DNA from 3 places in the Streptomyces sp. NPDC021356 genome. Region 2 is predicted to be linked to each of the others. Evidence: riboswitches for the same ligand, from Rfam matches in the RefSeq annotation. Region 2 holds a riboswitch; each other region holds the start of a gene.
The links. A riboswitch is a leader RNA that binds a small molecule or an ion and turns the genes downstream of it on or off. The one in region 2 is predicted to bind thiamine pyrophosphate.
Positions count from the first base shown of each region.

Region 1: it holds a riboswitch for thiamine pyrophosphate, as region 2 does, so the genes downstream of both, AB0G56_RS00060 (cytosine permease) here and AB0G56_RS29465 (thiamine ABC transporter substrate-binding protein) in region 2, are expected to answer to the same signal.
Region 3: it holds a riboswitch for thiamine pyrophosphate, as region 2 does, so the genes downstream of both, AB0G56_RS14315 (nuclear transport factor 2 family protein) here and AB0G56_RS29465 (thiamine ABC transporter substrate-binding protein) in region 2, are expected to answer to the same signal.

Region 1 covers NZ_JBFACU010000001.1:6,866-16,741, forward strand. Annotated here, with positions in the region: gene AB0G56_RS00045 (DUF979 domain-containing protein) at 1-637, shown strand, start outside; gene pcp (pyroglutamyl-peptidase I) at 700-1,350, shown strand; gene AB0G56_RS00055 (DUF2891 domain-containing protein) at 1,350-2,369, shown strand; TPP riboswitch at 2,397-2,491, shown strand; gene AB0G56_RS00060 (cytosine permease) at 2,481-3,920, shown strand; gene AB0G56_RS00065 (hypothetical protein) at 4,221-4,361, shown strand; gene AB0G56_RS00070 (universal stress protein) at 4,702-5,142, opposite strand; gene AB0G56_RS00075 (aldo/keto reductase) at 5,350-6,399, shown strand; gene AB0G56_RS00080 (SpoIIE family protein phosphatase) at 6,419-9,046, opposite strand; gene AB0G56_RS00085 (hypothetical protein) at 9,159-9,876, opposite strand, start outside.
Region 2 covers NZ_JBFACU010000026.1:21,618-31,493, reverse strand. Annotated here, with positions in the region: gene AB0G56_RS29485 (hypothetical protein) at 21-251, opposite strand; gene AB0G56_RS29480 (hypothetical protein) at 248-1,072, opposite strand; gene AB0G56_RS29475 (hypothetical protein) at 1,327-1,902, opposite strand; gene rlmN (23S rRNA (adenine(2503)-C(2))-methyltransferase RlmN) at 1,913-3,019, shown strand; TPP riboswitch at 3,089-3,195, shown strand; gene AB0G56_RS29465 (thiamine ABC transporter substrate-binding protein) at 3,278-4,348, shown strand; gene AB0G56_RS29460 (iron ABC transporter permease) at 4,393-5,997, shown strand; gene AB0G56_RS29455 (ABC transporter ATP-binding protein) at 5,997-7,016, shown strand; gene AB0G56_RS29450 (VOC family protein) at 7,352-7,768, opposite strand; gene AB0G56_RS29445 (hypothetical protein) at 7,887-9,167, opposite strand; gene AB0G56_RS29440 (ATP-binding cassette domain-containing protein) at 9,149-9,876, opposite strand, start outside.
Region 3 covers NZ_JBFACU010000009.1:112,681-122,556, reverse strand. Annotated here, with positions in the region: gene AB0G56_RS14350 (alpha/beta hydrolase) at 1-89, shown strand, start outside; gene AB0G56_RS14345 (transglycosylase SLT domain-containing protein) at 227-643, opposite strand; gene AB0G56_RS14340 (ECF transporter S component) at 931-1,851, opposite strand; gene AB0G56_RS14335 (ATP-binding cassette domain-containing protein) at 1,848-3,644, opposite strand; gene AB0G56_RS14330 (CbiQ family ECF transporter T component) at 3,641-4,825, opposite strand; gene AB0G56_RS14325 (SCO2322 family protein) at 4,818-5,495, opposite strand; gene AB0G56_RS14320 (prenyltransferase/squalene oxidase repeat-containing protein) at 5,558-6,808, opposite strand; cobalamin riboswitch at 6,940-7,011, opposite strand; gene AB0G56_RS14315 (nuclear transport factor 2 family protein) at 7,134-7,595, opposite strand; TPP riboswitch at 7,637-7,813, opposite strand; gene AB0G56_RS14310 (TetR family transcriptional regulator) at 7,902-8,519, opposite strand; gene AB0G56_RS14305 (glycosyltransferase family 4 protein) at 8,799-9,876, shown strand, end outside.

The DNA of each region.
Region 1 (9,876 bases), on a different contig from region 2:
GACGATCCCGGTGGTCGCGATCGTCTGCGCCTCCGTGCTCGACGACTCCGGCCTGTTCGAGAAGGGCAAGGCCACGCTGCTCGGCCTCGGCGTCGGATGCGTCGTCGCCCTCGTCGTCGGCATGCTGGTCACCGGCGAGAAGAAGCTCTCCGTGCCGCTGCACTCCGGCCGCTCCATGCTGGAGGCGATGGGTTCCGCGCTGCTGCTGCCCCAGCTCCTCGCCGTGCTCGGGTCGATCTTCGCGCTGGCCGGCGTCGGCACCCAGGTCGGCAAGATCGTGAACGACGTGCTGCCGGACAACTCGAAGTACCTCGCCGTGATCGCCTACTGCCTGGGCATGTTCCTGTTCACCGTGATCATGGGCAACGCGTTCGCCGCTTTCCCGGTCATGACGGCGGCGATCGGCTGGCCCATCCTCATCGAGCAGATGCACGGCAACGAGGCCGCCGTCCTCGCGATCGGCATGCTGGCCGGTTTCGCCGGCACGCTCTGCACGCCGATGGCCGCCAACTTCAACATCGTCCCGGCCACCCTGCTCGAACTGAAGGACCAGTACGGGCCGATCAAGGCGCAGATCCCGACGGCGCTGCCGCTCCTGGTCTGCTGCACCGTGATCATGGCGGTCTTCGCCTTCTGAGCCACCCGGCCCGCGCCGCCCGCCCCGGCCCGCCCCACCGTCGTTCCCGTGAAGGAAGTCCCATGACCCGTGTGCTCGTCACCGGCTTCGCCCCCTTCGGCGGCGAGAGCGTGAACCCGTCCTGGCAGGCGGCCCGCCTCCTGGCCGCCGAACCGCCCGCCGGACTCACGGTCACCGCCGCCGAACTGCCCTGCGTCTTCGCCACCTCGCTGGACGCGCTGCGGGACGCCGTCCGCGCGGCGGCCCCCGAGCTGGTCCTCTGCCTGGGCCAGGCGGGCGGGCGGCCCGCCGTCACCGTCGAACGCGTCGCCATCAACATCGACGACGCACGCATCCCCGACAACGCCGGAGCCCAGCCCGTCGACGAACCGGTCGTCCCCGGCGGCCCCGCCGCCTACTTCTCCTCCCTCCCCGTCAAGGCCTGCGTCGCCGCCGTGCGCGGGGCCGGGGTCCCGGCCGCCGTCTCCCACACCGCGGGCACGTTCGTCTGCAACCACGTCGCGTACGGCCTCGGCCACCTCATCGCCACCGAGTTCCCGCACGTCCGCGGCGGTTTCGTACATGTCCCCTGGGCGCCCGAGCAGGTCACCGACGGCACCGCCCCGGCCCTGGAGCCCGCCACCGTGGCCCGCGGGCTGCGCGCCCTGCTGGTCGCCGCCGCCGGCACGCCCACGGAGCAGGACCTGAAGATCACCGAGGGGGCCACCCACTGATGCCGCTCACCTCCTACGCGACGCCCTTCGCCCGGCTCGCCCTCGCCAACATCACCCGCGAGTACCCCAACTTCCCCGCCCACCTGGTCACCTCCGCCGCCGAGGACACGCGGCCGAACAGCCTCCATCCGGCCTTCTACGGCGCCTACGACTGGCACTCCTCGGTCCACATGCACTGGCTGCTCGTGCGCGTGCTGCGCCGACACGGCGGCACACCCGCGCTCGCCGAGACCGCGCCCTACGTGAACGTGCTCGACCGGCACCTCACCGCGCGGAACATCGCCGCCGAAGCCGCCTACCTCCTGGACCGGCCCTCCTTCGAGCGGCCGTACGGCTGGGCCTGGCTGGTGGCGCTGGCCGCCGAGTGCCGGGCGTACTCGGGGGCGGCGGGCGCGCGCTGGGCCGAGGCCCTGGCACCGGGCGTCGCCGCCGTCGAGCGGCTGCTCGCCGACTGGCTCCCGAAGGCCACCTATCCCGTGCGCCACGGCAACCATCCCAACAGCGCCTTCGCGCTCGGTCTGCTCCTGGACTCCGGGGAACTGTCCGCCCCGACCGCCGACGCCGTACGGGAACGTCTGCTGGCCTGGTTCGCCGACGACCACGACGCTCCCGCCCACTGGGAGCCGTCGGGCCAGGACTTCCTGTCGCCCGCGCTGACCGAGGCCGACGCGATGCGCCGGGTGCTCGCCCCGGAGGCGTTCGCCTCCTGGCTCGACCGGTTCCTGCCCGCCCTGCGCTCGGGCGCGTCCTGCCCGTCGCTGGACGTGCCGGTGGTCTCCGACCACGCCGATCCGCAGATCGGCCACCTGCTCGGCCTGGCCCTCAGCAGGGCCGCCGCGCTGCGTTCGATCGCCGGGGCGCTGCCGGACGGTCCGGTCCGCACCCGCCTGGCCGAGGCGGCAAGGGCGCACCTCGCGGCAGGCCTGCCCGCGGTGGAGCGCGGCGACTTCACCACCGACCACTGGCTGGCCACCTTCGCCGTGCTGGCGCTCGACGGGGACCACCCCGGCGAGGCCTGACACCGGGCCGGGCTATCCTGGCGGCCGTACCTGGACACGGGGTGCCCCTGCGCGGGGCTGAGATCACACCCGTCGAACCTGAACCAGTTAGGACTGGCGGAGGGATGTCACATGTCATTGCCGCATGCCCGCACCGAGCCGGCCGCCGCCGGCCCGCGGCACGTCTTCGACGGACGGATGCCGACGGCCCCCGGTGATCTGCGGATGGAGGCACGCGGGATCACGCCGGTGCCCGAGGACACCCGCTACGGCGGCCCGGGGCGGCTGTTCACCGTCTGGTTCGCCCCCAACCTGACCATGACCGGCGTGTTCAGCGGCACCGTGGGTGCCACGCTCGGGCTCGACTTCACCACCGCCCTGGCCGCCGTCGTGCTCGGCACCGTGCTGGGCGCGGTGCCCACCGCCTACCTGGGCACCTGGGGAAGCCGGACCGGGGCGGCGCAGATGCCCCTGGCCCGGCTGGCGTTCGGCCGGGCCGTCACCGTGCCGGGCGTGTTGCAGTGGCTGTCGTCGATCGCCTGGGACGCGCTGATCGGCCTGTTCGGCGGGGAGGCGCTGGCCCAGTTGTGCGGCTGGCCGTTCTGGGCGGGCGTCCTGGTGATGATGGCGGGCCAGGGCGCGCTGGGTGTGCTCGGCTACGAGGTGATCCACCGGCTGCAGACGGTGATGACCTTCGCGCTCGCCGCGGCCTTCGCCGTCCTCGCCGCCAAGCTCGTCCACGGCGCCCACCCGGCCGCGACCGCCACCGTGCACGGCGCCGACCGGGCCGGGGCGTTCGCCCTGACCTGCACCGTCGCGCTGAGCCTCGCCCTGTCCTGGGCCCCCTACGCCAGTGACTTCAGCCGCTACCTGCCCCGCACGGCATCGCGTCCGCGCATGTTCTGGTGCACGCTGCTCGGCATCGGCCTGTCCTTCGTGGCGGTGCAGGCGCTCGGCCTGTGGGGCGCCGCCGAGTTCACCGACCAGACCGCCCACGGCGTCGACACGCTGCTCGGCGGGGGCGCGCTCGGCGCGTTCGGGCTCCTGGCGATCGCGCTCTCGGCCCTGTGCAGCAACGCCATGAACGACTACAGCGGGTCGCTGGCCCTGCAGACCATGGGCGTACGCCTGCCCCGGCCGCCGGCCGCCGCCCTCGCCGCGGTCCTCGGGTTCCCGCTGGTGCTGTGGATGCACGCGGCCGACACCACCGCGCGCTTCCAGAACGTGCTGCTGTTCGTCGGGTACTGGATCCCGGCCTTCGTCGCCATCGTGATCGTCGACTGGGCCGCCCGGGCCCGCGCCCGCGGCGGGCGCCCCGTCGAGCTGTCACAGGAGACGGACCGCCCGCAGTCCTGGTGGCCGGCGCTCACCGCGTTCGTCGTCGCCTTCGCCGTGTCCGTGCCGTTCATGAACACCGGCCTGTACACGGGCCCGGCCGCCCGGGCCCTGCACGGCGCCGATCTCGCCTATCCGGTGGCGTTCGCGGCGGCCCTGCTCGTGTACGCGCCGTTGCGCGCACTGCGGCGGCCGCGTACGGCGGACGGGGCGGCCGGCGACGGGGTCCGAGGGTAGGAGCAGCCGTACCACCACCGCGGGCGGCGCTCCGGCGGGGGCGCCGGAGATGGGCACCATGACCACGACACCGGGGACGGGGCTGGGCACGGCGTCATGACCGCCGCGCCGGGCAGCGCGGAGGGGACCCGCCTGCGGCCGGCCGCGGTCGCCGGTCCGCCGCAGGCCGCGGCCGGCGCCGGCCCGAACTGAACGAAGTGCGCGGTACCCCGTTCGGCCCCACACTGGGTAGTGCCTCGCCGCGTGCGGCTCGCGGGGCCGGGTGAAGAGAGTCCGCCGGTGCTCCCCTCGGGAGGCTCCATGGTTGTGGTGGCACTGTGCACGCCGATCGCGATGATGCTGCTCCTGCTGGGGATGGACGCCTTCGAGGAACTCCTGTCCCGGTGGGCGAGCGAGCCGGACGACGAGACGTCGGAACCGGAACCCCCGACGACACCGTGACGCGCCGGGACGGGCCGGTGGTCATCGCGCGACCCGTGAGTCCCTCGGTGTCCCGAGCGCCCGTCGACACAGCGGAACGTCGCTCCGTAGGTGGATCGGAGCGACGTTCCGTTGTCCGGCGGTTGTTCGGCGGTTTTTCGCCCGGCCGGACGCGGACGAACGCTTCATACCGCCTTGCCCATCGCCGGACGTGCCCGAGAGCACCGGTGGCCGAGGCCGTCGAAGGGACGTGCCCACCCCCGAGTGGAACGGCCCGCGCGGTCCCCACCCCGGCCCCGCCCGCTCCGGTCCTGTCCGCCGGCCCGGTGGCGCTGCCGCGCCCGGCCGGGACGGCCTTCGGTCAGTCCTGCTCGGCGGCGGTGGTGTCCTCGGGGGCGAGGAGGATGGCGATGCGGGCCGCGTGGGCGACGGCGTCGCTGACACGGGGGCTGACGAAGGCTTCGAGCGGGCCGCGGTGATGGTGTCCGAGGACCAGGAGGTCGGCCCCGAACTCCTCGGCGGCGGCGGAGATGGCCGTGGCGATCTGGGTGGTCAGACCGGCCGCCACGGCGCCCTCGGCGTCGACGCCCGAGTCCCGCAGCGCGGTGACGGCCTCGTCGAGGACGGCCTTGGCCTCCGCTTCGTTCTCCAGGGGGACCACGGCGGCGAGGGTGGCCGAGGTGGGGGCGACGTGCAGCACCCTGACCTTGGCGCCGTTCAGCCGGGCGACGTCACCGGCGAGGCGGACGACGGAGTGACGGGCGGGGCTCGGGTCGACGGCGACGAGAACGCGGTGGAACATGAGGTGCTCTTCCTTGTCTGTGGGTGTTGCCCAGGTGGTGCCGGAGTACCTGACCCGCGGACACCGCGCGATGTGATCAAGCAACGGCGTGAACAACCGGAGGGGGCGGATCTGTTCCGCGAGGCGTGCCGCCGCCGGTCTTGCCTTGAAGTGGGCTCCAACTCGTAGGGTCGCGCCATCCAGGAACCGACACCCGAGGAGAGCCCCATGCACCACCGCGTTCTGGGCGGTACCGGCATCGAGGTCAGTCCCTACTGCCTGGGCACCATGATGTTCGGGTTCATCGGCAACGCCGACCACGAGGAGTGCGCCCGGATCATCCACGCCGCGCTGGACGAGGGGATCAACTTCGTCGACACCGCCGACATGTACTCGGCCGGGGAGTCGGAGACGATCGTCGGCAAGGCGCTCAAGGGCCGGCGCGACGACGTGGTGCTCGCCACCAAGGTGCACTTCCCCATGGGTGACGGCCCCAACAGCGGTGGGAACTCACGGCGTTGGATCGTCCGCGAGGTGGAGGACAGTCTGCGCCGGCTGGACACGGACTGGATCGACCTGTACCAGGTGCACCGGCCCGACCACAGGACCGACATCGAGGAGACGCTCTCCGCCCTCACCGACCTCGTGCGCCAGGGCAAGATACGGGCGTTCGGCTGTTCCACGTTCCCCGCGGACCAGATCGTCGACGCCCACCACGTGGCCGGCCGCCGCGGACTCCAGCGGTTTTGGACCGAACAACCGCCCTACTCCCTGCTGGCCCGGGGCGTCGAGCGGCACGTGCTGCCGGTGGCCGAACGCCTCGGCATGGGGGTGCTGACGTGGAGCCCGCTCGCCTCCGGCTTCCTGACCGGCCGTTACCGCAAGGACCGGGACCTCGATCTGAGCAGCGGTCGCCCCGCGCTGCACCCGGACCGCTTCGACCCGTCGGTGCCGACCACCGCCGCGAAACTGGATGCGGTCGAACAGCTCGTGGCCGTGGCCGACGAAGTGGGCTGTTCGCTGCCCGAGCTGGCCGTCGCGTTCCCGCTCGCGCATCCGGCGGTCACCTCGGTGATCATCGGCCCGCGCACGATGGACCAGCTGCACGCCACGCTCAAGGGCCGGTCCGTGGTGCTTGAGGACGCGGTGCTCGACCGGATCGACCAGATCGTGCCGCCCGGGACCGACGTGTACCACCCGGACGGCGTCTGGACCCCGCCGTCCCTCACGGACCCGGCGCTCCGGCGCCGCCCGGCCGGTTCCCGCTCCGCCGCCTGAGGCTTCTGGGCAGGCGTCCTCAGGAGGGCGGCGTGGGACGGACGGCGAGAACGGCGATGTCGTCCTCGCTGTCGGCGCCCAGCCTGATGAGGAGTTCGTCGCAGAACACGTCGAGGGGTTCGCGGGCCAGCGCCGCGGCGTGCCGGCTCAACCGGTCCAGGGCGTGGTCCAGGGGCTCGCCGCGGCGTTCGACGAGGCCGTCGGTGTACAGCAGCACCGTCGCGTGGGGCGGGATCGCGTCCGAGGCCCCGGCACGGGGCAGGCCGGGGTCCACGCCGAGCAGCAGGCCCGCGCCGCCCTCCAGGAACCGGGTGGGACCGTCCGGCACGGTCAGCAGCGGGGGCAGGTGGCCGGCCGAGGAGTGCACCAGCTCCCAGGGGCCGTGTCCGGAGCCCTTGATCAGGCCGTAGACGCAGGTGGCGGTGGCCTCCCGGTCGAAACTGTGGTTCGCGGTGTCCAGGCGGCGCAGGACCGTCGCGGGAGGTTCCTCGCGGTCCACGGCGATCCCGCGCAGCATGCTGCGCAACTGGCTCATGGTGATGGCCGCGTCGAGGTTGTGCCCGGCGACGTCCCCGATGACCACGGCCGTGTCCCCGCCGGGCAGGACGAAGCTGTCGTACCAGTCGCCGCCGACCTGCGCGGTGGTGGAGGAGGCCGCGTAGCGGGCGGCCAGCTGCAGATGGGCGACCTGCGGCAGTACGGGCAGCAGCGAGCGCTGCAGGCGCTCGGCGATGTTCCGTGTCTCCTGGTGGAGACGGGCGTTGTCGACCCCGAGGGCCAGCGTGCGGACGAGGTCGTCGACCAGGGGCAGGTCCGCTTCCGTGAACGGCCGCTCCCAGCCGCTGCGGGCCACGGTGAGGGCGCCGATGACGTCCCGTCGGGCCCTCAGCGGGGCGACCACGGCACTGTTCGCGCCCAGTGCGCGGAACATCCGCAGGTAGTGCGCGTCCAGGGGGCTCGTGACCTGGTTCGACGGCGGGGGTTTCGTCAGCAGCAGCGGCCCCGCGCCGCGCAGGGCACGGGCGAGCGGCCCCCGGGCGGTGGCGGAGACCGGCGGGAGCGGGCCTTCGTGGTCCTCGGACGAGGATCCGCGCGGGGCCCGCTGGACGACACAGACCCGTTCCACCTCCGCGTTCTCGGTGAACAGGTCCACCGCGCACCAGTCGGCCAGCCGCTCGGTGAGGATGCCGCCCACCCGGTGCAGGCCCTCGTCCAGATCGGTGGCGCTGCTCAGCGCGGCCCCGGTGTCGGCCACCAGGGCCAGCCGTTCCAGCGCCGGGGCGCCCGCCGGGCCGCGGACCGTGACCCGGGCGGCCGAAGCCGGCGGTCCGTCCGGTTCGGAGAGCACCGGCACGGACCGGGGACGGCCCGGCGGGCGGCCCGACTCCAGGGGCGCGGCGGCCCTGGGGGTGAGCTGGGCGACGAAGACGGTACGGCCGTCGGCCGTCTCCTGGGTCTGGATGAGCAGCCGGATGGGGACCAGCCGGCCGTCGCGGTGCAGGGCGGGCAGCGGCACGGAGCGGCCCAGGATCCGCGGCTGCCCGGTGAGCAGCAGCGACGTGAACGACCCGGTGTGCCGGCTGCGCAGGTGCTCGGGCATGAGCATGGTCAAGGGCCGGCCGACGAGGTCGTCCGGATGCCGCCCGAACAGGTCCGCCGCGGCCGCGTTCGCGGCGATGATCAGGTTCCTCTCGTCCGCGGCGATGGTCGGCTCCCGCGCGGCGCGGACCTGGCCGGGGTCCCACGGCACCAGCTCCGAGAGGCCGGCGCCCGGCTCCCGGGGCACCACGGTCCACGCCACGGGAGTCCCGCCGTCGAGCTGGCCGGCGATCTGGTCGAACAGCCACTGGTGGAAGACGCGGCCGCGCGGCAGCGCCGGCAGGGTCAGCAGGCGTTCGTCGCGGGCCGCCTCCTCGGCCAGGCCGAGCACCTCCCACAGGATCCGCACCGCCGGCCCGGCGTCCGGGGGCATGCCCAGGAGCAGGGAGCGGACGCCGGCCTCCGCCGGCTGCTCGCGCAGCGCGGCCGTCACCCGGGCGCTGATCACGTTGCTCATGTCCTGGGCGACGGCGAGGTCGTGCGCCGGCACACCGAGGTCGGTTCCGGCGGCCATGGCCAGTACTGCCTCGCGCAGCAACGTGTGCCGGTGCTGCTGGGAGGCCGAGTAGAGCGCCTCGGGCACGTCGATCAGAGTCACGGTGGTTCCGGCGCGGGAGGCCGGCACGGTGACGTCCCAGCCGGCCGGATGTGGCGGGGCGCCGCCGGGGTCCAGCTCGAACCAGACGGTCTTGCGCGCTTCGCCGGTGTCTACGCCGTGCCGGGAGGCCAGCAGCGCGACCAGGGCCAGGCCCTGCCCCGTACCGGCGTACGAGGCGCACTCGTACGGCACCAGGGCGCGGTCGGGCCGGTGGTCGCCGACCACCACCCGCACGGTGCCGTCCTCGGCGGCGGCCGTCACCTCGACCTCCGTGCGGGCGTACAGCACCGCGTTGGTCACCAGTTCACTGACCAGGAGTTGAGCGGTCTCCACCACGTCCGGGGCGGCATGACCGAGAACGGCTCGCACGAACCGCCGGGCCCGCGCCACGCTCTCCGGTCCCGGGGGGAACCGCCGGGAGGACGCCCCCCGGGCATTGAGGTCGCCCATGCAGCCAGTGTGCCTCACCGGGTGGCCGCCCCGGCGGCTGCGGCCCTCTCCCGCCCGCCGGACGGGTGAGCGGGGGGGGCCTCACCCGTCCGGACGGCTCAGCGGGGGGGCCTCACTCGTCGCGCCAGGCCACCGTCGCCGTCGCCGTCTTCCAGGGGCCCTTCACCACCGCGGCTCCGCCGGTCGCCAGGTCGACGACGCCCACCTCGCCGTCGGCGGCCGGGTAGGCGACCGTCTGGGCTCCGGGGCGCGGGTTCGCGACGACGTACCCGGAACCGGGCCTGGAGAGCGGGCTGCCCTTGCCCACCGCCAGGGCCAGGGTCCGCTGCTGGGGGGAGGCCCCTGTTCCCGCGTCGACCGTGGTCACCAGGTAGTCGTACGTCCCCGCGTCGGGTGACTTCGGTACGGCGCCGACCAGCCGGCAGGTTCCCGGAATGAAGGTCCAGAAGGCCCCTGTGCCGGAGAGCCGTGCCGCGCTCAGGTCCGCTCCGGCCGTGCGCGGGTTGTCGGAGTAGGCGCGGTAGTTCAGCGCCCCTGCGTTCACGAGGAGCGGGACGCCGGGTCTGCGGGCCGCGTTCGGGACGGGCGAGGGCGTGACGGAGACGGACTGCTCGGGGTGGAAGTCGAGCAGGACACGGCCGCGGCAGACCCCGGAGGCGGTCCACCGGGCCAGCAGGTTGGTCAGTTCGGGTTGCTTGGTGTCGATGCGGGCGATGGTGGTCGTGTCGGCCTCGGCGGCGCTGCCGATCGTGTCCGCGTGGTCCCGGCCGAGCCGGTCGAAGGCGAGCCGGGTGTCGTCGATCCACCGCGCGCAGGTGATGTCGGAGGCC
Region 2 (9,876 bases):
GCGGAACCGAGGATGGTAACTCAAGCCATACGAGCGGCGAGCTCATCCAAGCTGAGAAAATACCGAGCGTGGGTACGCAGCAGGTCAGCGCGGCTCTTGGCGCTCAGCACCACGACCTCAACGTTCCCGTGATCGCGATAGCGCCTCTCAGCCTCAAAACGTGCCATGAACGCTTCTCGCCTGTGCTCAAACTCCTGCTCATGCAGCAAGCGACCGGCCGAGCGGTCATACACAACGAGAACGTTAGTCATGAGCCCACGCTACCAAGATCACCTCGGTCTGAGACAGGTGTCATGCCGCTCATGCGCTCGCGGAACTCGGCGAGGTCTTCACGAACGTCATCCCACAACTCCTGCACCTCAGTCTTGCCTACTCCTGAGACCTCAGCGTCCTCAAGGGCGTCAATGAGGTCACTGAGCGCCACGGCACTCTTCGCAAGAGCCTCATGCCAGCGGTACGACGCGTCGTAGAGCTCGCGGAAGACGGCCGCTTGCTTCGGCGTCTTGCCATCGGTCGCATGCGCCACAGCATCCCACCAGTGCGCAGGCGGCTCACCGTAACGAATGCCGCGGCCGATCAAGTCTGCGAGCTTTTCGAACATGTCAGCCCACTCGTGCTGCCACTGCGTCCTGACCTGGACCTCGACAGGGATGCCGTCGGGATACACGATCACGTGCACTGCCCGGTAGCCCTGGCTAGGCTGCGCCCGACGATCAATGACCTTCGTCTCGCGCTCAGCCGAATCGAAAGCTAGAGCGATTGCTCGCACCGCCTCGTCCTGGACTGCCCTGTCACCATCCAGCACGATCCGCATCCCAGCGAGATCCTGGATGCTCTTGAGCCAGGACCCGCCATGCCGAGCCAGCTTCTCCAAGATCGTTCCAGTGTTCTTCACCCGGCTTGTGGGATCAAACCCCAGGCTCCGAACAACTCCCAAGGCCGAGTCCAAGGTGTCATCGTAGGCAAGAAGCAGTTCACTAAGCGCCGTGAGATCCTCGTCACTCGGCTCGCTCGCCTTGACGAGACGCTCGCCGAGGCGGGTGATCTGCGACTTACTGAAAGGCAGTGCCATGCTGAAGTTCTAACATCCGACGGGACTGACCGCGCCTGCGTTTCGATGGATCGAGCGATGTTCGTGTCCCTCGCGTGCCCGCAGCAGAGAGAGACAGCGGGGAATCACGGGGAACAACAGCGACCGACCCCAGGAACGGCAGGTCAGCGTCTCGCCAGCTCAGTGGCCATCCACATACGCGGTCTTCCAAACTGGTGCCCCAGTACCGAGCGCGCCGGCGCTTGACTGGACCATAAAAACTCAGCTCGAAGCCGCTACGCCGACCTCAGTCGCCTGCGTTTCCGGATCAGCTCAGCCAGCATCCTCTCTGCATCTGGCTCCGTGATCTCCCACCTGTTGAGGTCACCGCTCACTCTGTAGAAGGGCTCAAGAGCCGCCAGCGCCACCTTGGCCTCGTGCATGGAGTCGACGAAGCGGTCAATGCCCCGCTCCCTTAGCCGTTGGTTGTAGTCCTCGACCGTGGCCGCGTCGCCTCCGATGTAGTGCGCGGGGACTCCGTTCGCAAAGTGGCGGGCCACCTGGGCAGTCCGAAGAGCAGAGATCGCCTTGTTGAATGCCTCTCGGCGGGTACGCCTCCATGCCAGGTGAGCAGTCATCCACGGTGCCAACGATGCGCCAACGAACGCCCCTACAAGACCCAGCACGGGTGTCAGCCACGGGCTCATTGCACCCCCCTCTTTCTTGATCTGCGGTGGTAGACGCACCGGCACCGGGCGCAGTTCCGGGCCGTCCCTGGGCCGTCCGAGGCCGCTCAACGGCCACCAGTAACGACCACTACCGACAGTCGTAGCAGCCGACAGCCGCAGGTCACCCAAGTCGATCTGCGACACTGGTACCACCATGCCCAAGCCCGGAGAACTCACTTTCGTCGCCCCGCGCGGAGCCAAGAAGCCGCCGCGGCACCTTGCCGATCTCTCGCCTGCCGAGCGCAAGGAGGCCGTCGCCGCGATCGGCGAGAAGCCGTTCCGTGCCAAGCAGCTCTCGCAGCACTACTTCGCGCGGTACGCGCACGATCCCGAGCAGTGGACGGACATCCCGGCCGGCTCGCGCGCCAAGCTGCGTGAGGCGCTGCTTCCCGAGCTGATGACGGTCGTCAGGCACCTTGCGACCGACGAGGGCACCACGCGCAAGACGCTGTGGCGGCTGTTCGACGGGACGCTCGTCGAGTCGGTGCTGATGCGCTACCCGGACCGGGTCACCATGTGCATCAGCTCCCAGGCCGGCTGCGGCATGAACTGCCCGTTCTGCGCCACCGGCCAGGCCGGACTCGACCGCAACCTGTCGACCGCCGAGATCGTGCACCAGATCGTCGACGGCATGCGGGCCCTGCGCGACGGCGAGGTGCCGGGAGGACCGGCACGGCTGTCCAACATCGTGTTCATGGGCATGGGCGAGCCGCTGGCCAACTACAACCGCGTCGTCGGCGCCGTCCGCGCGCTGACCGACCCCGAGCCCGACGGGCTCGGCCTGTCCCAGCGCGGGATCACCGTCTCCACGGTGGGCCTGGTCCCGGCGATCCACCGGTTCGCCGACGAGGGCTTCAAGTGCCGCCTCGCCATCTCCCTGCACGCCCCCGACGACGAACTGCGCGACACGCTCGTGCCCGTCAACACGCGGTGGAAGGTGCGGGAGGTGCTGGACGCCGGGTTCGAGTACACCGCCCGGTCCGGGCGCCGGCTGTCCATCGAGTACGCGCTGATCCGGGACATCAACGACCAGGCCTGGCGCGGCGACCGGCTCGGCCGCCTCCTCAAGGGCAAGCCGGTGCACGTCAACCTCATCCCGCTCAACCCGACGCCGGGCTCGAAGTGGACCGCCTCGCGGCCCGAGGACGAGAAGGCGTTCGTCGAGGCGATCGCGGCGCACGGCGTGCCCGTCACCGTCCGGGACACCCGCGGCCAGGAGATCGACGGAGCCTGCGGCCAGCTCGCCGCCACCGAGCGGTAGCCGACCGGTAGCCCACCGACAGCCGACCGGTACGCTGAGCCCCACACAACTTCACATCCCGGCATCTTCACATTCCGACAGGGGAGCGCCACAGCGCTGAGAGTGCGGCATCCGGCCGCAGACCCTCTGAACCTCGCCCAGGTCATTCTGGGTAGGAAGTTCGGTCATCACTCGAGCTGTTGCGCCCTGCCCGGCATCCTTCGCGGATCCCGGGCAGGGCCGCGTCTCTTCCTGGCCACCACCCAGGAGGAAAATCCAGTGCACCGCAAGACGTTCGTCGCCGCGGCGGTCGGACTCGGCCTGGTCACGCTCTCCGCGTGCGGGTCCTCCGGCGGCGAGGCGGCGGACTCCAGGACCGTGACCCTGGTCAGCCACGACTCGTGGGCCGCCTCCAAGAGCGTGATCGCGGACTTCGAGAAGACGTCCGGCTACAAGGTCAGGGTGCTCAAGGACGGCGACGCCGGACAGGCCGTCAACAAGGCCGTCCTCACCAAGGACAACCCGCAGGGCGACGTCTTCTTCGGCGTCGACAACACGCTGCTGTCCCGTGCGCTCGACAACGGACTGTTCCAGTCGTACGAGCCGAAGGACTCCGACAAGGTCGCGCCTCAGTACCGGGTCGACCAGGCGAAGCACCGCGTCACCCCCGTCGACACCGGCGACATCTGCGTCAACTACGACAAGAAGTACTTCGCCGACCACAGGCTGGCCCCGCCCGCCTCCTTCGACGACCTCCTGAAGCCGCAGTACAAGAACCTCCTCGTCACCGAGAACGCCGCGACCTCCTCGCCCGGCCTCGGCTTCCTGCTCGGCACCGCCGCGAAGTACGGGGACACCGGCTGGCAGGGCTACTGGAAGAAGCTGAAGGACAACGGCGTCAAGGTCGTCGACGGCTGGGAGCAGGCCTACAACCAGGAGTTCTCCGGTTCCGCCGGCGGGAGGAAGGCCAAGGGGGACCGGCCGCTCGCCGTCTCCTACGCCTCCTCGCCGCCCGCCGAGGTCATCTACGCCGACCCCAAGCCGAAGACCGCGCCGACCGGCGTCGTGCAGGACACCTGCTTCCGGCAGGTCGAGTACGCCGGCCTGCTCGGCAACGCGAAGAACACCAAGGGCGGCAAGGCGTTCCTCGACTTCCTGATCAGCCGGGAGTTCCAGGAGGACATGCCGCTGAACATGTTCGTCTACCCGGTGCGCGAGAAGGCCGCGGTGCCGGCCGAGTTCGCGAAGTACGGTCCGCAGGCCGAGCACCCCCAGACCATGGCCCCGGACAAGATCGCCGCCAACCGTGACCAGTGGGTCAGGTCGTGGACCTCGCTCGCAGTGAAGTGACCCGCGCGCGCCGCCGGTCGGGGAACGCGGTGCGGCTCGCCCTGATGGCCGCGCCCGTCGCGTTCTTCGCGGTGTTCTTCGCCTACCCGGTGACCGCGATCGTCCGGCGCGGCCTGCAGAGCGACGGCACCTGGCACATCGGGCGGATCGCGGACGTGCTCGGCCGCTCCGACATCCGGCACGTGCTGTGGTTCACCACCTGGCAGGCGCTCGCCTCCACGGCGCTCACCCTGCTGATCGCCCTGCCCGGCGCGTACGTCTTCGCCCGCTACGACTTCCCCGGACGCCACGTCCTGCGGGCCGTGGTCACCGTGCCGTTCGTGCTGCCCACGGTCGTCGCCGGCACCGCGTTCCTCGCCCTGCTCGGGCGCGGCGGACTCCTCGACGAACTGTGGGGGGTGCGGCTGGACACCACCGTGTGGGCCATCCTCCTCGCGCACGTCTTCTTCAACTACGCCGTCGTCGTACGGACCGTGGGCGGCCTGTGGTCGCAGCTCGACCCGCGGCAGGAGGAGGCCGCGCGGATGCTCGGCGCGGCGCCGCTGACCGCCTGGCGCAAGGTCACCCTGCCCGCCCTGGCGCCCGCGGTCGCCGCCGCCGCGCTCATGGTGTTCCTCTTCACCTTCACCTCCTTCGGCGTGGTGCAGATCCTCGGCGGCCCCGCCTTCTCCACCCTGGAGGTGGAGATCTACCGGCAGACGTCCGAACTCTTCGACCTGTCCACCGCCGCCGTCCTGACGATCGTGCAGTTCCTCGCGGTGGGCGCGATCCTCGCCGTGCACGCCCGCACCGTACGGCGCAGGGAGAGCGCGCTGAAACTGGTGGACCCCTCCCGCACCGCCCGCCGCCCGCGCGGCGCCGGGCAGTGGACGCTGCTGGCCGCCGTCCTCACGAGCATCGCCCTGCTCCTGCTGCTGCCGCTCGCCGTACTGGTGCAGCGCTCGCTCACCGCCCCCGGATTCGGCTACTACCGTGCACTGACCGACCCCGACGGCGGCACCTTCCTCGTCGCCCCGATCCACGCGGTCGGCGCCTCGCTGTCCTACGCCGCCGCCGCGACCGCCATCGCCGTCGTCATCGGCTCCCTCGCCGCCGCCGCGCTCACCCGCCGGGACACCGGCCGGCTCGTCCGCGGCTTCGACGCGCTGCTGATGCTGCCGCTCGGGGTGTCGGCGGTGACCGTCGGCTTCGGTTTCCTGATCTCCCTGGACAAGCCGCCGCTGGACCTCAGGCAGTCCTGGATCCTGGTCCCCCTCGCCCAGGCCCTGGTCGGCGTGCCGTTCGTCGTACGGACCATGCTGCCGGTGCTGCGCGCGGTGGACGTACGGCTGCGGGAGGCGGCGGCCGTGCTCGGGGCGTCGCCGTGGCGGGTGTGGCGGGAGGTGGACCTGCCACTGGTGCGGCGGGCACTGCTGGTCGCCGCCGGGTTCGCCTTCGCCGTCTCCCTCGGGGAGTTCGGCGCGACGGTGTTCATCGCCCGCCCCGACAACCCGACCCTGCCGGTGGCCGTGGCCCGGCTGCTCGCCCGGCCCGGCGACCTCAACTACGGCCAGGCCATGGCCCTGTCGACGATTCTCATGGTGGTGTGCGCGGTGTCCCTGCTCGTGCTGGAGAGACTGCGCAGTGCGGACCGGACGGGGGAGTTCTGATGCTGCTGAGCCTTGCGGCGGCCACCGTCCGCTTCGGCGGCCGGGCCGTCCTGGACACCGTCGACCTGGCGGTCGCCGAACACGAGATCGTGTGCGTGCTCGGCCCCAGCGGCAGCGGCAAGTCGACGCTGCTGCGGGCCGTGGCCGGACTGCAGCCGCTGGACTTCGGCCGGGTGCTGCTCGACGGGCGCGACCAGGCGGGGGTGCCGGTGCACCGCCGCGAGGTCGGCCTGATGTTCCAGGACCACCAGCTGTTCCCGCAGCGGGACGTGGCGGGCAACGTCGGCTTCGGGCTGCGGATGCACGGCACGGCCCGGCAGGAGAGGACGGCCCGAGTGGCCGAACTGCTGGAACTGGTCGGCCTCCCGGGCGCGGGAGCACGGGCCGTCGCCGCCCTGTCCGGCGGCGAGCAGCAGCGTGTCGCCCTGGCCCGGGCGCTGGCGCCCCGGCCCCGCCTGCTCATGCTGGACGAACCGCTCGGCCAGCTCGACCGCTCGCTGCGCGAACGCCTCGTCGTCGAACTGCGCGAGCTGTTCGGCCGGCTGGGCACCACCGTCCTCGCCGTCACCCACGACCAGGGTGAGGCGTTCGCGCTCGCCGACCGCGTGGTGGTGATGCGCGAGGGCCGAATCGCCCAGTCCGGTACGCCTCTTGAGGTGTGGCAGCACCCGGCGGACGCCTTCGTGGCCCGCTTCCTCGGATTCGAGAACGTCGTCGAGGCGAAGGTGGACGGCGAGAGAGCGATCACTCCGTGGGGCAAGGTCCCGGTGCCCGCGGGCGCCCCGCAGGGCACCCGGAGCGTCCTCGTACGGCCGGCCGGTGTCCGCCTCGTCCCCGTGGACGAGGGCCTGCGCAGCACGGTGGTCGCCCGCACGTTCAAGGGCACCCATGTCGCCGTCCGCCTCCAGCCGCCAAACGCGCCGCGGCTGGAGGCGGCCTGCCCGCTGCGGTCGGCCCCCGAGGTCGGGGACGAGACGGGCGTGGCGTTCGACCCGGACGACATCGTGGTGCTGGGCTGACCGGCGCCCCGCGCGAGAGGCCGAGCGGAGGGCGCGTCAGGGGAGGGGGAGCGGAGCGGCGCGTCAGCCGTCGGCGCGTGCGCCGCGTCGGCGCGGCGGGAGATGGCCAAGACGGTCACGGTGCCCTTCACAGATGCGCAAGTGCGGGGGTGCCGGGGCGCTCCGGGGAAGACCCCGGAGCGCCCCGGCACCCCGGGGGCGCTGGTCTGCGAGCGCTCCGGAGCGGGTGTCGACGCATGCGTCCCGCGGGGGCGCCCGCTTTGCCCTTCCTTGACCGCCCGCAGGTTCCCGCATCTACGGGGCCCCGCGCACCGTGTCCGTCCGGCTGTGTCCCGTCAGCCCTGGACCGCCGCCGGGTCCATCCACATGACCTCCCAGGTGTGGCCGTCGAGGTCGTCGAAGGCGCGGCCGTACATGTGGCCGTAGTCCTGGGTCTTGCCGGTCACCGTGCCGCCCGCGGCGACCGCCTTCTCGACCAGCTCGTCGACCTTCTCGCGGCTCTCGGCGCTCAGACAGATCAGCACCTCGCTGGTGCGGGTGGAGTCCGCGATCTCCTTCTCGGTGAAGTCCGCGTAGCGCTTCTTGCCGAGGAGCATCGCGATGATCGTGTCGCTGATGACGACGCAGGCGCAGTCGTCGGTGGAGAACTGCGGGTTGATGGTGTAGCCCAGCTCGGTGAAGAACTTCCTGGACGCGGCCACGTCCTCTGTCGCCAGGTTCACGAAGATCATCTGCTGGTAGCTGTTCGACATGGTGGGTCTCTCCCTCTGCGGTGCCGCCGTTCGTGCTGTTCGATGGGGTGGACCGGACACGCGCCCGGAACTCATCGGTGCCGCGGAACTTTTCTCGTACGGGTTTTCGTGCGGGCGTTCAGCGCGCCAGGGGCAGCGCGGCGAGGCCCGCGACCGCCAGGGTCAGCGGGACGAACAGGGCCAGCAGGGCGCCCGCGCGCAGGGCGGCGGCGGACCGGAGCGTGGTGGCGGGGGCGCCGAGCCTGCGCAGGGCGGCGATGGTGGCGGACCGGGACTGGCGGGCCTCCACGGCGGCGGTGAGCAGGGCCGCCACCGCGCAGCCGGCCACGAGGAGTCCGCCGAGGGCGGTCAGGGGGCCGAGGGAGGGTGCCGAGCCGCCGGACAGGGCGACCGCGGCGTACGCGCCGGAGGCAACCGCGCAGACGACCCCCAGCGGCCGGCCGATGCGGCCCGCCTCCTCCATCAGCACCCTGCCCGCCAGCAGCCGTACCGCGCCGGGGCGCACCGCTTGCAGGACGCGGCCGCACAGGTGGGTCAGGCCGGGGCCGGCCAGGGCCAGGCCGAGGGCGGTGAGCAGCCAGCCGGCGAGGACCGGCGCGGAGTCGGCGGCGAGTCCGCCGGGCAGGGCCGTGCGGGAGGCGGAGCGGCCCGCGTAGGCCTCCACGGTGAGGCCCACCGCCAGGACGGCCACTCCCCAGGGCAGACCGGCGGGCGGCCGGCGGGGCGGCAGCGGGCGGTGCGGGTCGGCGTCGTCCACGGGGGCGGCCTCGCAACCGGCTTCGGCGGCGGCCCCCGGACCTGCTTCGACGGTGGCGTCCTCGGGACCGGCGGCGGGCGCCTCGTCCCGCACGGGGGACGCGGTCCCGGCGGCGCGGACCGCCGGCCGGGGCTCGCGCGGGCGCAGGGACCAGGCGACCGCCGCCGACGCCAGCACCGGGACGACCGCCAGCAGCGTCAGCGCGCCCGGCACCGGCAGCCGCCTGCCCGCGGCGAGGAACCCCGAGGCGGCGCCGTCGAACGGCAGCCAGGTGAGGTCACCGCGCAGGTGCAGGAAGAGCAGCAGCGCGAGGAGGGAACCGGCCGTGCAGGACAGGACGGTGGTGGCGGCCGAGACGGCCATCAGGCGGCCCGGTCCCAGGCCGAGCGCGGACAGCGCGGCGCGGGGCCGGGTGGCGGGGTCGGTGCGGGCCACGACGACCGTGAGGTACACCGTGGCGGTCAGCGGTACCACGCACCAGGACAGCCGCAGCAGCGCGGCGCCGGATTCCTCCGGGTGGCCGAGGGCGTAGGCCAGGCTGCACAGCAGCAGGAAGCCGGTGCCCGCCGAGGCGGCGACGACCGTCAGACGGCGCAGCTGGACGGCGGGGTGGGCGACGCGGGTCAGACGGAGAGCGAGCACGCCGCCCGGCCTTCCGTCGTGTCGCCGTCGCCGGCCGGGGGCAGGTGCACGCTCTTCACGCACCGCCCGTCCTGAAGGGCCACCGTGCGGTCGGCGAGGGCCGCGGTCTGAGCGTCGTGGGTGGCCAGCAGGACGGTGATGCCGTGCGAGCGGGCCGCTGTGGTGAGGGTGCGCAGCACGTGGGCGCGGTCGGCGCGGTGCAGCGGGGCGGTCGGTTCGTCGGCGAACAGCACGGTGGGCGCGGGGGCCAGCGCGCGGGCGATGCAGACGCGCTGCCGTTCGGCCTGGCGCAGCTGGTGCGGGCGTCTGCGGGCCAGTTCACCGACGTCCAGGCGTTCCAGCCACTCCAGGGCGGCCACCTTGGCCCGGCGCCTGCCGGTGCCGCGCAGCATGAGCGGCAGGGCGGTGTTCTCCCAGGCGTTCAGTTCCGGGACGAGGGCGGGGGCGGGGTCGATCCAGCCGAACCGGTCGCGGCGCAGCCGCTCGCGGGCCAGCGGGCCGAGAGTGTGCACGGGGGCGCTGTTGAACCAGACCTCGCCCTCGCGGACCCGCACCATGCCGGACAGACAGCGCAGCAAGGTGGTCTTGCCACTGCCGCACGGTCCGGCGACGGCGAGGATCTCGCCCTGGCGGACGCCGAGCGAGACGCCGCTGAGGGCGGGCGAGCCGTCCTTGTGGGTGTAGTGCAGGGCGCGTGCCCAGAGCACGT
Region 3 (9,876 bases), on a different contig from region 2:
GGCAGGTCGACCACGGCGGTTCGGCATACGCCTCGCTGCCGAAGATCGCGCGGTGGTTCGGCTCGCTGGAGGACGGCCGCACGAGGTAGACCGCGGGGCAGGCACCACGCGTGCGGACATGGTGAAGGCGGCGGCCCGGGGATCGGGGCCGCCGCCTTCACGACTGCGCGTGCGGGTGGCCCGCGCCGGGTGGGTCGCACCCGGGGGCTCACACCGCGCGGTCGGCTCAGTACCAGCCGTTGGCCTGCCAGAAGTTCCAGGCGGCGGCCGGGCTGCCGTAGCGGGAGTTCATGTAGTTGAGACCCCACTTGATCTGGGTCTTGGGGTTGTTCTTCCAGTCCGCGCCGGCCGAGGACATCTTCGAGGCCGGGAGTGCCTGGACCAGGCCGTAGGCGCCGGAGGAGGCGTTGGTCGCGTGCGGGTTCCAGCCGCTCTCGTGCTCGACGATGTGGCTGAAGGCGTTGAACTGGGCGTCGTCCGGGATCATCTGGTGCGCGATCGTCTTCGCGTCGCCGCCCGAGGCGGTGGTGGCCGCGTGCGCGGGGGCGGCGGTGAGGGCCATGCCGACGGTGGCGGCGGCCACGGCGGCGGTGGAGAGGGCCTTCTTCGGAGTGGCGATGCGGCTGATGAAGGAGACGGACACGGAGAACCTCTTGCGTCGGGGACAGGGGGCCGCCGGCAGCCGGAGCCCGTGGGAGCGGGGGAGGAGCTGCCTGGTGCCGCGACCCCGGGGGACCGTCGGCTCCTGGCGACGTCGTCCAGAGAAGCAGGCGCGAAATCCGTCCGCAAGAAGCCCTTTTACTAGTGGTCGTCGCATCCTGGGTGATCCGTCCGCATGTGAGCGGCGTCTCAAAGCCCAGGTGGACGCGCGTAAAGCCGCGTGCATGACAGAGGGTCGGGGCTACGGTCCGGCATCGTAGGTGAGCCACGTCATGTGGGGGGCCTCACCGGGGCCGTCACCGAGGGGTCGGCGGGACTCACCGGCGGTTCACCGCCGGAGGCGGCCCGCGGGGCGTCGAAGGTGACCGGCGTCTCGAAGGCGGCCCGGCGGGTGGCCCGGCGCAGCGCCCGCAGCACCGCAGGGCCCACCACGAGCGTCAGGACGACCGTGACGACGGCCCGGCCCAGGTCCCAGCCGAGCGAGGTGGCCAGGCAGTACGCGACGAAACGGGCCAGGTTCGCGGGGACGGCGGCGTGCGGGTCGAAGGCGATGGAGGAGGCGAGGGTGCCCATGAACGGCCAGCCCGCGAGGTTCATGACCGTGCCGTAGGCGAACGCGGCGGCGAACCCGTACAACGCCAGCATCAGCAGCTCCGTACGGCCGCGCAGCCGGTCCGGGCCCGGCAGCAGACCGGCGCCCATGGTGAACCAGCCCATCGCCACCATCTGGAACGGCATCCACGGACCCACCCCGCCGGTGAGCAGCGCGGACGCGAACATCGTCACCGAGCCCAGCACGTACCCGAAGCCCGGTCCGAGCACGCGCCCGCTCAGCACCATCAGGAAGAACATCGGCTCCAGGCCCGCCGTCCCGGCCCCGATCGGGCGCAGCGCGGCCCCGGTCGCCGCCAGCACGCCGAGCATGGCGACCGCCTTCGGGCCGAGACCCGACTCCGCGATGGTCGCGGCGACGACGGCGACGAGCAGGACGAGCAGGCCCGCGAAGAGCCAGGGGGCGTCCTGCGCGTGCGCGCTGAGCTGGGCGGTCGGCGGGGCCAGGAAGGGCCATGTGAAAGCGGCCACACCGACGGCGCTGACCAGGGCGAGGGCGGCCAGCGAGCGGGGGCCGAGCCGGACGGCGCGCGCCTGGCGGCCCGGCCGCGCGGCGGGTCGCAGGGCCGGTGTGGTCATTTCAGCGCCTCGCGGACCTGCGAGACCGTGAGCCAGCGCTGCGGAGCGAGGATCTTGGTGACCTGAGGGGCGTAGGACGGGGAGGAGACGACCACCTCGGCCATGGGGCCGTCGGCGATCACCTCGCCCTCGGCGAGCAGCACGACCCGGTGGGCGAGTTCCGCGGCCAGTTCCACGTCGTGCGTGGCCAGCACGATGGCGTGCCCCTCGGCCGCCAGGTCGCGCAGCACGGCGACCAGGCGGCTCTTGGCGCCGTAGTCGAGGCCGCGGGTCGGCTCGTCCAGGAGCAGCAGCGGCGGGCGCGCGGCCAGGACCACCGCGAGCGCGAGCGCGAGCCGCTGGCCCTCGGACAGGTCGCGCGGGTGGGTGGCATCGGCCACGCCGGGCAGCAGTTCGCGGACCAGGTCGCGGCAGGTGCCGGGCGCCGCGTGCGCGTCCCGGTCGGCCGCCTCGCACTCGGCGGCGACCGTGTCGGCGTACAGCAGGTCGCGCGGCTCCTGCGGGACCAGGCCGACCCGGCGCACCAGCTCACGCGGCGAGGCGCGGTGCGGGACCGTGCCGCCGACGCGGACCTGTCCGCCGCGCGGCTCCACCAGGCCGACCAGCGAGCCGAGCAGGGTGGACTTGCCGGCGCCGTTGCGGCCCATGAGCGCGACGGTCTCGCCGGGCGAGACGGCCAGATCGACGTGGCGCAGCGCCTGCACACCGTCACGGCGGACGCTGAGGGAGCGGACGTCGGCGGCGACGACGGTACCGGCGGCACCGGCGGCCGGTTCTGTCGTCGTCGTCGCCGTCGCCGTCGCTTTCGCCGTCGCGCGGCCGCGCAGGAGCGTACGGAGCCCCGTCCGGCGGGCCGGGACGGGCGCTGCGGAGCCGGACGCCTCAGGTGTGCCGTGCGCCCGGGACGTGCCGGGTGACCCGGGCGTGCCGGATGCCCCGGGTGCCGTGGGCGGGAGCGGGGCGGGCGCGGGGGCGCGGCCGTTCAGGCGGTCGCGCAGGTCCGCCGCGCGGCGCCGGGCGTCCCGTACCGTCAGCGGCAGCGGCGCCCAGCCCGCCAGCCGGCCCAGCTCCACCACCGGCGGGCACACCGGCGAGACGGCCATGACGTCCGCCGGGGCGCCCAGCAGCGGGGCGGCGCCCGGCTCGGGCAGGAGGACGACCTGGTCGGCGTACTGCACGACCCGTTCCAGGCGGTGCTCGGCCATGAGGACCGTCGTGCCCAGGTCGTGCACGAGCCGCTGGAGGACGGCGAGGACCTCCTCGGCGGCGGCCGGGTCGAGCGCCGAGGTCGGCTCGTCCAGGACGAGGACCTTCGGGTGCGGGGTGAGCACCGAGCCGATCGCGACCCGCTGCTGCTGGCCGCCCGAGAGCGTGGCGATCGGGCGGCCGCGCAGCCCGGCCAGGCCCAGCAGGTCCAGGGTCTCCTCCACCCGGCGCCGCATGACGGCCGGGGCGAGCCCCAGCGACTCCATGCCGTAGGCGAGTTCGTCCTCGACGGTGTCGGTGACGAAGTGGGACAGCGGGTCCTGCCCGACCGTGCCGACGACGTCGGCCAGCTCGCGCGGTTTGTGGGTGCGGGTGTCGCGGCCGGCCACGGTGACCCGGCCGCGCAGGGTGCCGCCGGTGAAGTGCGGCACGAGCCCGCTCACCGCGCCCAGCACGGTGGACTTGCCGACCCCGGACGGGCCGACGAGGAGGACGAGTTCGCCCTCGGGCACCTCGAAGTCGACGGCGCGGACGGTGGGTTCGGCGGCCCCGTCGTACGTCACGGAGACGTCCTCGAAACGGATCACGGCGTCTCCTTGCGCGAGGCGGCGTCCGCGGGTGCCACGAACGCGGGGACCAGGCCCAGCAGCACGGCCGCCGCGGGCCACACCGGCAGGGTGGGGGCGAGAAGCGGCACCCCACCCGGGTGCAGGGCCTCCGGGTCGCGGGCGGCGGCCAGCGTCAGCAGTGCCGCCACGGCCACGCCCGAGCCGGCCACCAGGCAGGAGCGCGGGTTCCAGGTGTCGGGGCGGTAGCGGGTGCGCACCGAGCGCCGGCCACCCAGCCAGAGCCCGGCGAGCGCGGCGGCGAGCCCGGCCAGCAGCACCGGCAGCCCGTAGCTGCCGCCCTCGGCGGTGAGCAGCCCGTACGTTCCCGCGCAGACCCCGAGCAGGCCGCCCAGGGTGAGGGCGGCGGTGGTGCGGCGCACGGCGGGCGCGACCTCGGCGGTGCGGCCGTAGCCGCGGGCGTCCATCGCGGCGGCGAGCGCCACCGAACGCTCCAACGCGCCCTCCAGGACCGGCAGTCCCACGTGCAGCAGGCCGCGCACGCCCCGGTCGGGCCGGCCGCGCAGCCTGCGGGCGGCCCGCAGCCTGCGTCCGTCGGCCACCAGGTGCGGGGCGAACGTGAGCGCGACGACGACGGCCACGCCCGTCTCGTACAGCGCACCGGGCAGGGACTTGAGCAGCCGGGCCGGTGCGGCCAGCGCGTTGGCGGCGCCCACGCAGATCAGCAGCGCGGCCAGCTTCAGGCCGTCGTAGAGGGCGAACAGCAGTCCCTCGGCCGTGACCCGGCCGCCCAGCCGGATGCCCTGCGCCCAGTGCGGCAGCGGGACTTCCGGGAGGGTGACGAGCACGTGCGTGCCGGGGATGGGCGAACCGAGGACCACGGCGAAGAACAGCCGGACGGCCAGGACGGCGAGCGCCAGCCGCAGGAAGGCGCTGTAGGAGCGGGCCGAGGGGGTGTTCGGACGGCACGTCACCACGACGTAGCCGGAGACCGCGAGGAGCAGGGCGAGCAGGAGCGGGTTGGTGGTGCGGGTGGCGCCGGTGCCGAGGGCCAGCGCCCACAGCCACCAGGCCCCCGCGTGGACACGGGGTCCGGAGCGGTGGATGCGCGGACCGGCCAGGCGGGTGCGGGGGCCGGTCCGGTGGGCGCGTGGGCCGGTCCGGTGGGCGCCCGCGCCACCGGTCCCGGTCCCGTCACGCATTCCTGCGCCGCCGGGCCTGCCAGAGGGCCGCCCCGGCGAGGACGACGATCAGGGCGCCGCCCGCGATGAAGCCGACGGACGGGCCGCCGTCGCCGTTCTTGGCGGCCGTGCCGGCCGTGCCGGCCGTGCCGGCCGTGTCCGGGGTCGGCTTGCTGCCCGTGGCCTTCGCTCCGCCGTCCGCCGCGACCTGCTCGCCGCAGCCCTGGCGCGGGTATCCGGAGATCGCGCACAGCAACGCGTTGGTGTCGTACCGCAGGGGCTTGGCGACGGCCGCGAGGGCGTCCGCCGTGGTGGCGTCGGAGGGCACGAGGGCGCAGGCCGTGCGGGGCGCGGGCGGGGTCTCCCCGGAGGGGGCATCGGCCTGGACGCCGAAGTCGAGGACCAGTGCGACGCGCTTGGCACCGCCCCGTGCCGGGGTGCCCGAGCAGATGGCCGCGAAGTCAGCCGTCCCGCGAGGCTTGGCCGCGTCCTTCGAGTCCTGGCTCACCGCGAAGCGGAAGCCCTGCACGTCACCGTCGGCGGGCCGGGCCGTGGACGGCCCTTGCGTGGCGTACGTCCAGCTGCCGCCGTCGCGGTCCCAGAAGGACCAGTAGCGGTACCCGGCCGCCTGGGCCGGGGCGACGGCCGCCGACAGCAGGACCACGGCGGCCAGCAGCAGCGCGGACACCACGGACAGTGCGGACAGCGGGGAGCCGGCGGTCGGCGTGGGCAGGGCGCGGAGGCGGCGGTGTGTCACGGCTGCTGCCTCTTGGCGCGGCTGCCGCGTGTGCCCAGCCAGGCGGCGGCGCCGAGGACGACGACCAGGCAGACCCCGCCGACGATCCACCAGGTGGTGTGGGACGAGCTGTCGCTCTTCTGCGTCGCGTCGCCGCTCGTGCTGCCCGTCGCGGCCTGCTGCGGCGCCGGGCCGGTCGCGTTCAGCGCCTTGACCAGGTCGAGGCCGCCGAAGGCGCGCGGGTCGGTGCCGGTGGCGTGGGCGGCGAAGACCAGCTGGGCGTAGGCGGCCGGACCGCTCTGCGCCGCCCAGCTCCCGGCGTTCTTCTTCAGCCACTCCAGCGGCCTCCGCGCCTGTCCCGCACCGCCCTGCGCGGCGAGCGCGACGACCGCGTCGGCGGTGTTGCCGTAGTCGGGCTGGGCGGTGGCGCCGGGGAGCGCCGAGGTGAGGTGGCCGTCCTTGGCGACGGCGTGTGCGAGGTAGGCGGCGCCGCCCGCGGCGGCCCGCGCCGGGGTGGCGGTACCGGAGCCGGTGCAGCGGGCCGCGTCACCCGTCTTCCTCTGCGGCGTGGCGGCCAGTCCCTGACCGAGCGCGGCGACCACACCGGCGGCGGTCGCGTCCGCGTTGGCGGCGAGCTTGCCGTGCTTGTCGGGCTGGTAGGCGAACGCGCCCGCACCGTCACCCGTGCACGGCAGGGCCAGCTTCAGCAGGGCGTCGTAGGGGGACTTGCCGTCCTTGACGACGGACGCGGGCTTCTCGCCCACGGCGGCGAGGGCGCCGACGACGACCGAGGTCGAGTTGGCGTCGCTGGGCCCGCCGGGCGCGTACCCCCAGCCGCCGTCCTTGTTCTGCACGGACTTCAGCCAGGAGACGGCCTTGCCGGTCACCGCGTCGTGGCCGCCGAGCGCGGCGAGCGCCTGGACGGCGGCGGCCGTGCTGTTGGAGTCGACGGCCGTCCTGGCGTCGCACCCGTGCGCCGGGTCGGCGCGGAAGGGCGCGAACGCGCCGCTCGCGCACTGCTGCCCGGCCAGCCAGTCCACGGCCCGCGCGGCGGGCCGCACCCCCACGGTGTGCTGCGCGAGCAGCGCGAGGGACTGCCGCCAGACGCCGTCGTACTTCGGGTCGGTGCTTCCGTACAGCCCCGGCGGGAGCGCGGGGGAGGCGGAGGGGGACGGGGAGGAGTCGGCGACGGCGGCCTGCGCCGGGACACCGATCACGGCGACGGCGGCGACGGCGGCCAGGGCCGCTGCGCTGCGGCGTATGTTCATGATCGGCGGAAGCCTCTCCCTGTGGGGAGCCGGACAGCACGGGACACCCCGGCGGCTCGGCTCCGTATCCCTCGACGGTGCCGTACGGCGGCGGGCTGCCGGCGTACGCGAGCCGCTCACGCGCGCGCCCGGGGCATTCCGGCTCGCCGCCACGTGGGCGGTCTACGGTTGCGGGTCAGCGCCGGATTCGCACCGGCTTCCCCCCGGACAGGCGTGAAACGACCGGGCCACTCTACCGGCCCGGCCGGCGGCGGCCACGGGGTGGCCGTGGGGGCCTGCGGCCACGGGCCGGCGGGCGCTGGGGCTACGGGCCCGGGCGCTGTGGCTACAGACCCGGGGTGGGTCCGCCGAACGGCAGGCGCAGGGTCCGGGAGACCAGCAGCCACTCACCGTCGCCGGTCCGGCGGAAGACGTCGGCGTAGTCACCGACCTGGACGGGCGGGCCGGGCGGCACCATGCCGCGGGCGGCGCTGTGGCCGTCGACGCGGTAGGTGGTGAAGTACGAGGTGGCCGTCGCCGTGTCCGCGGAGGCCACCGTGACGAGGACGTTGGACATCACGCGGCGCGAGAGCCGGCCCGCCGGGCGGGAGCCGAAGTACGTCCGCAGGGCGTCACGCCCCTCCACCCGCCTGCCGTCCCCGGGCGGCGGCCACTGCCACACCCCGTCCGGGACGAACAGCTCGGCCACGGAGGCCGGATCGCCCAGGTCCAGGCGGTGGACGAAGTCGACGATCAGTCGTTCGCAGGCGCGTTCGGCGCGGAGGCGCTCAAGAGGGGCCATGTCCATGGGCCCTGCATAGCAGCCGCGCATGGGCGCGGGCGCGCGAAAAACCTACGAGACGGGTTCCCTTCGCCGGTATGGTCCGGATCAGGTGATGGGGGTCGCCTTCCGGTTCTGCTGCGAACCTTCCGGCCTCTCAGCCCTACCGTCGACGTCGGCCCCAGCGGATGCCGTAGCGTCTCGCGGAAGTCGGCTACTCCGGTCGGACTCCCTCACTCGCCTCGTAGGCACTTCCAGGATAGAACGCGCACAGCCTGACGCAATACCTGAAGCCGGGAAAATCCGACTGATCGGCATACATCGGCATACCGGCTATTCGCGCTCGCCCTCGGTCAGGTCGATCAGCCGGCACACCGTCTCGATGTCGACCTGGACCTGCGCGATGGACGCGCGGCCCGAGAGCCAGGTGATCAGGGCCGAGAGCCAGGTGTGCTCGACGACCCGGACCACGGCGAGCTGCTCCGGACCCGGGTCGTCCCGGCCCATCGCGTCCAGGATGATCGTCGTGGTCTGCCGGGAGACCTGGTCGACCTCGGGGCTCGCACTGCGGTCCGCGAAGGTCAGGGCGCGCACCATCGCGTCCGCCAGCTCGGGCTCGCGCTGGAGCGCGAAGAACGCGCGCATCAGCGTCTCCGCCACCCGCTCGGCCGCGCTGTCACCGGCCGGTGGCCGCTTGCGCAGCGTGCCGTGCAGCCGCTCCAGCTGGTCCCGCATCGTGGCGACCAGCAGGTGCACCTTGGACGGGAAGTACCGGTACAGCGTGCCGAGCGCCACCTGCGAGGACTCCGCCACCTCTCGCATCTGCACCGCGTCGAAGCCGCCCCGGCAGGCCAGCTGCGCGCTCGCGCGCAGGATGCGGCGGCGGCGCGCCTCCTGCCGCTCGGTGAGCGGCGGCGCGTCCGACCGGGAGGTACTGGCTTGCGCAGGCATGGGTCGCGCTCCGTGGCAGTCGGTCGAGGGCGGGGGATCGGACGGCGTGGCAGGACTCCGGCCGGGGGAGCGCACGGCCGCGGCCGGACCGGGCAGCGCGCGGCCCGGGGCCATGGCCCGAGCCGTGGCGCGAATCACCCGCTCCCCGGCTCACAGCGCGGCTACCTGCCGGTAGATTCGGAGCCTCCTGAACGATCAAGACGATCAAGTCTGAAACTTGTTCTAGATTAGCGTCCCGGCGTAATCTCGCGGGACGGTGCAGTCAGAAGGGGGCCCTAAGTGACCGCTGAGGCCAGTTGGGCCGGGTCCCCGGCGGACCCCGCCCAGGACGGCGGCCGAGCGCTCAGGATCGCGCTCCTCACCTACAAGGGGAACCCGTTCTGCGGCGGCCAGGGCGTCTACGTACGCCACCTCTCGCGCGAACTGGCCCGCCTCGGCCACCGCGTCGAGGTCATCGGCGCCCAGCCGTACCCCGTCCTCGACGAGGACGACGACCACGCCGGCACGCTGCGCCTGACCGAACTGCCCAGCCTCGACCTCTACCGCCAGCCCGATCCCTTCCGCACTCCGAAGCGCGGCGAGTACCGCGACTGGATCGACGCGCTGGAGGTCGCCACCATGTGGACCGGCGGCTTCCCCGAGCCGCTGACCTTCTCGCTGCGCGCCCGCCGCCACCTGCGCGCCCGCCGCGGCGAGTTCGACGTCGTCCACGACAACCAGACCCTCGGCTACGGCCTCCTCGGCGACGTCGGCGCCCCCCTGGTCACCACCGTCCACCACCCCATCACCGTGGACCGGCAGCTGGAGCTGGACGCCGCGACGACCCGCCAGCGGCAGTGGTCGGTGCGGCGCTGGTACGCCTTCACCCGGATGCAGAAGCGGGTCGCGCGCCGCCTGCCGTCCCTGCTCACCGTCTCCGGCACGTCCCGGCAGGAGATCGTCGACCACCTCGGCGTACGCCCCGACCGCATCCACGTCGTCCACATCGGCGCCGACACCGACCTGTTCTCGCCCGACCCGTCCGTGCCGCAGGTGCCGGGCCGGATCGTGACCACCTCCAGCGCGGACGTACCCCTCAAGGGCCTCGTCTTCCTCGTGGAGGCACTGGCGAAGGTCCGCGCGGAACACCCCAGCGCGCACCTGGTCGTCGTCGGCAAGCAGCCCGCCGAGGGGCCGGTCGCCCAGGCCGTCGAGCGCTACGGCCTGAAGGACGCCGTCGAGTTCGTCAAGGGCATCTCGGACGCCGAACTGGTCGACCTGGTCCGCTCGGCCGAGGTCGCCTGCGTGCCGTCGCTCTACGAGGGCTTCTCGCTGCCGGCCGCCGAGGCGATGGCCACGGGAACACCGCTGGTCGCCA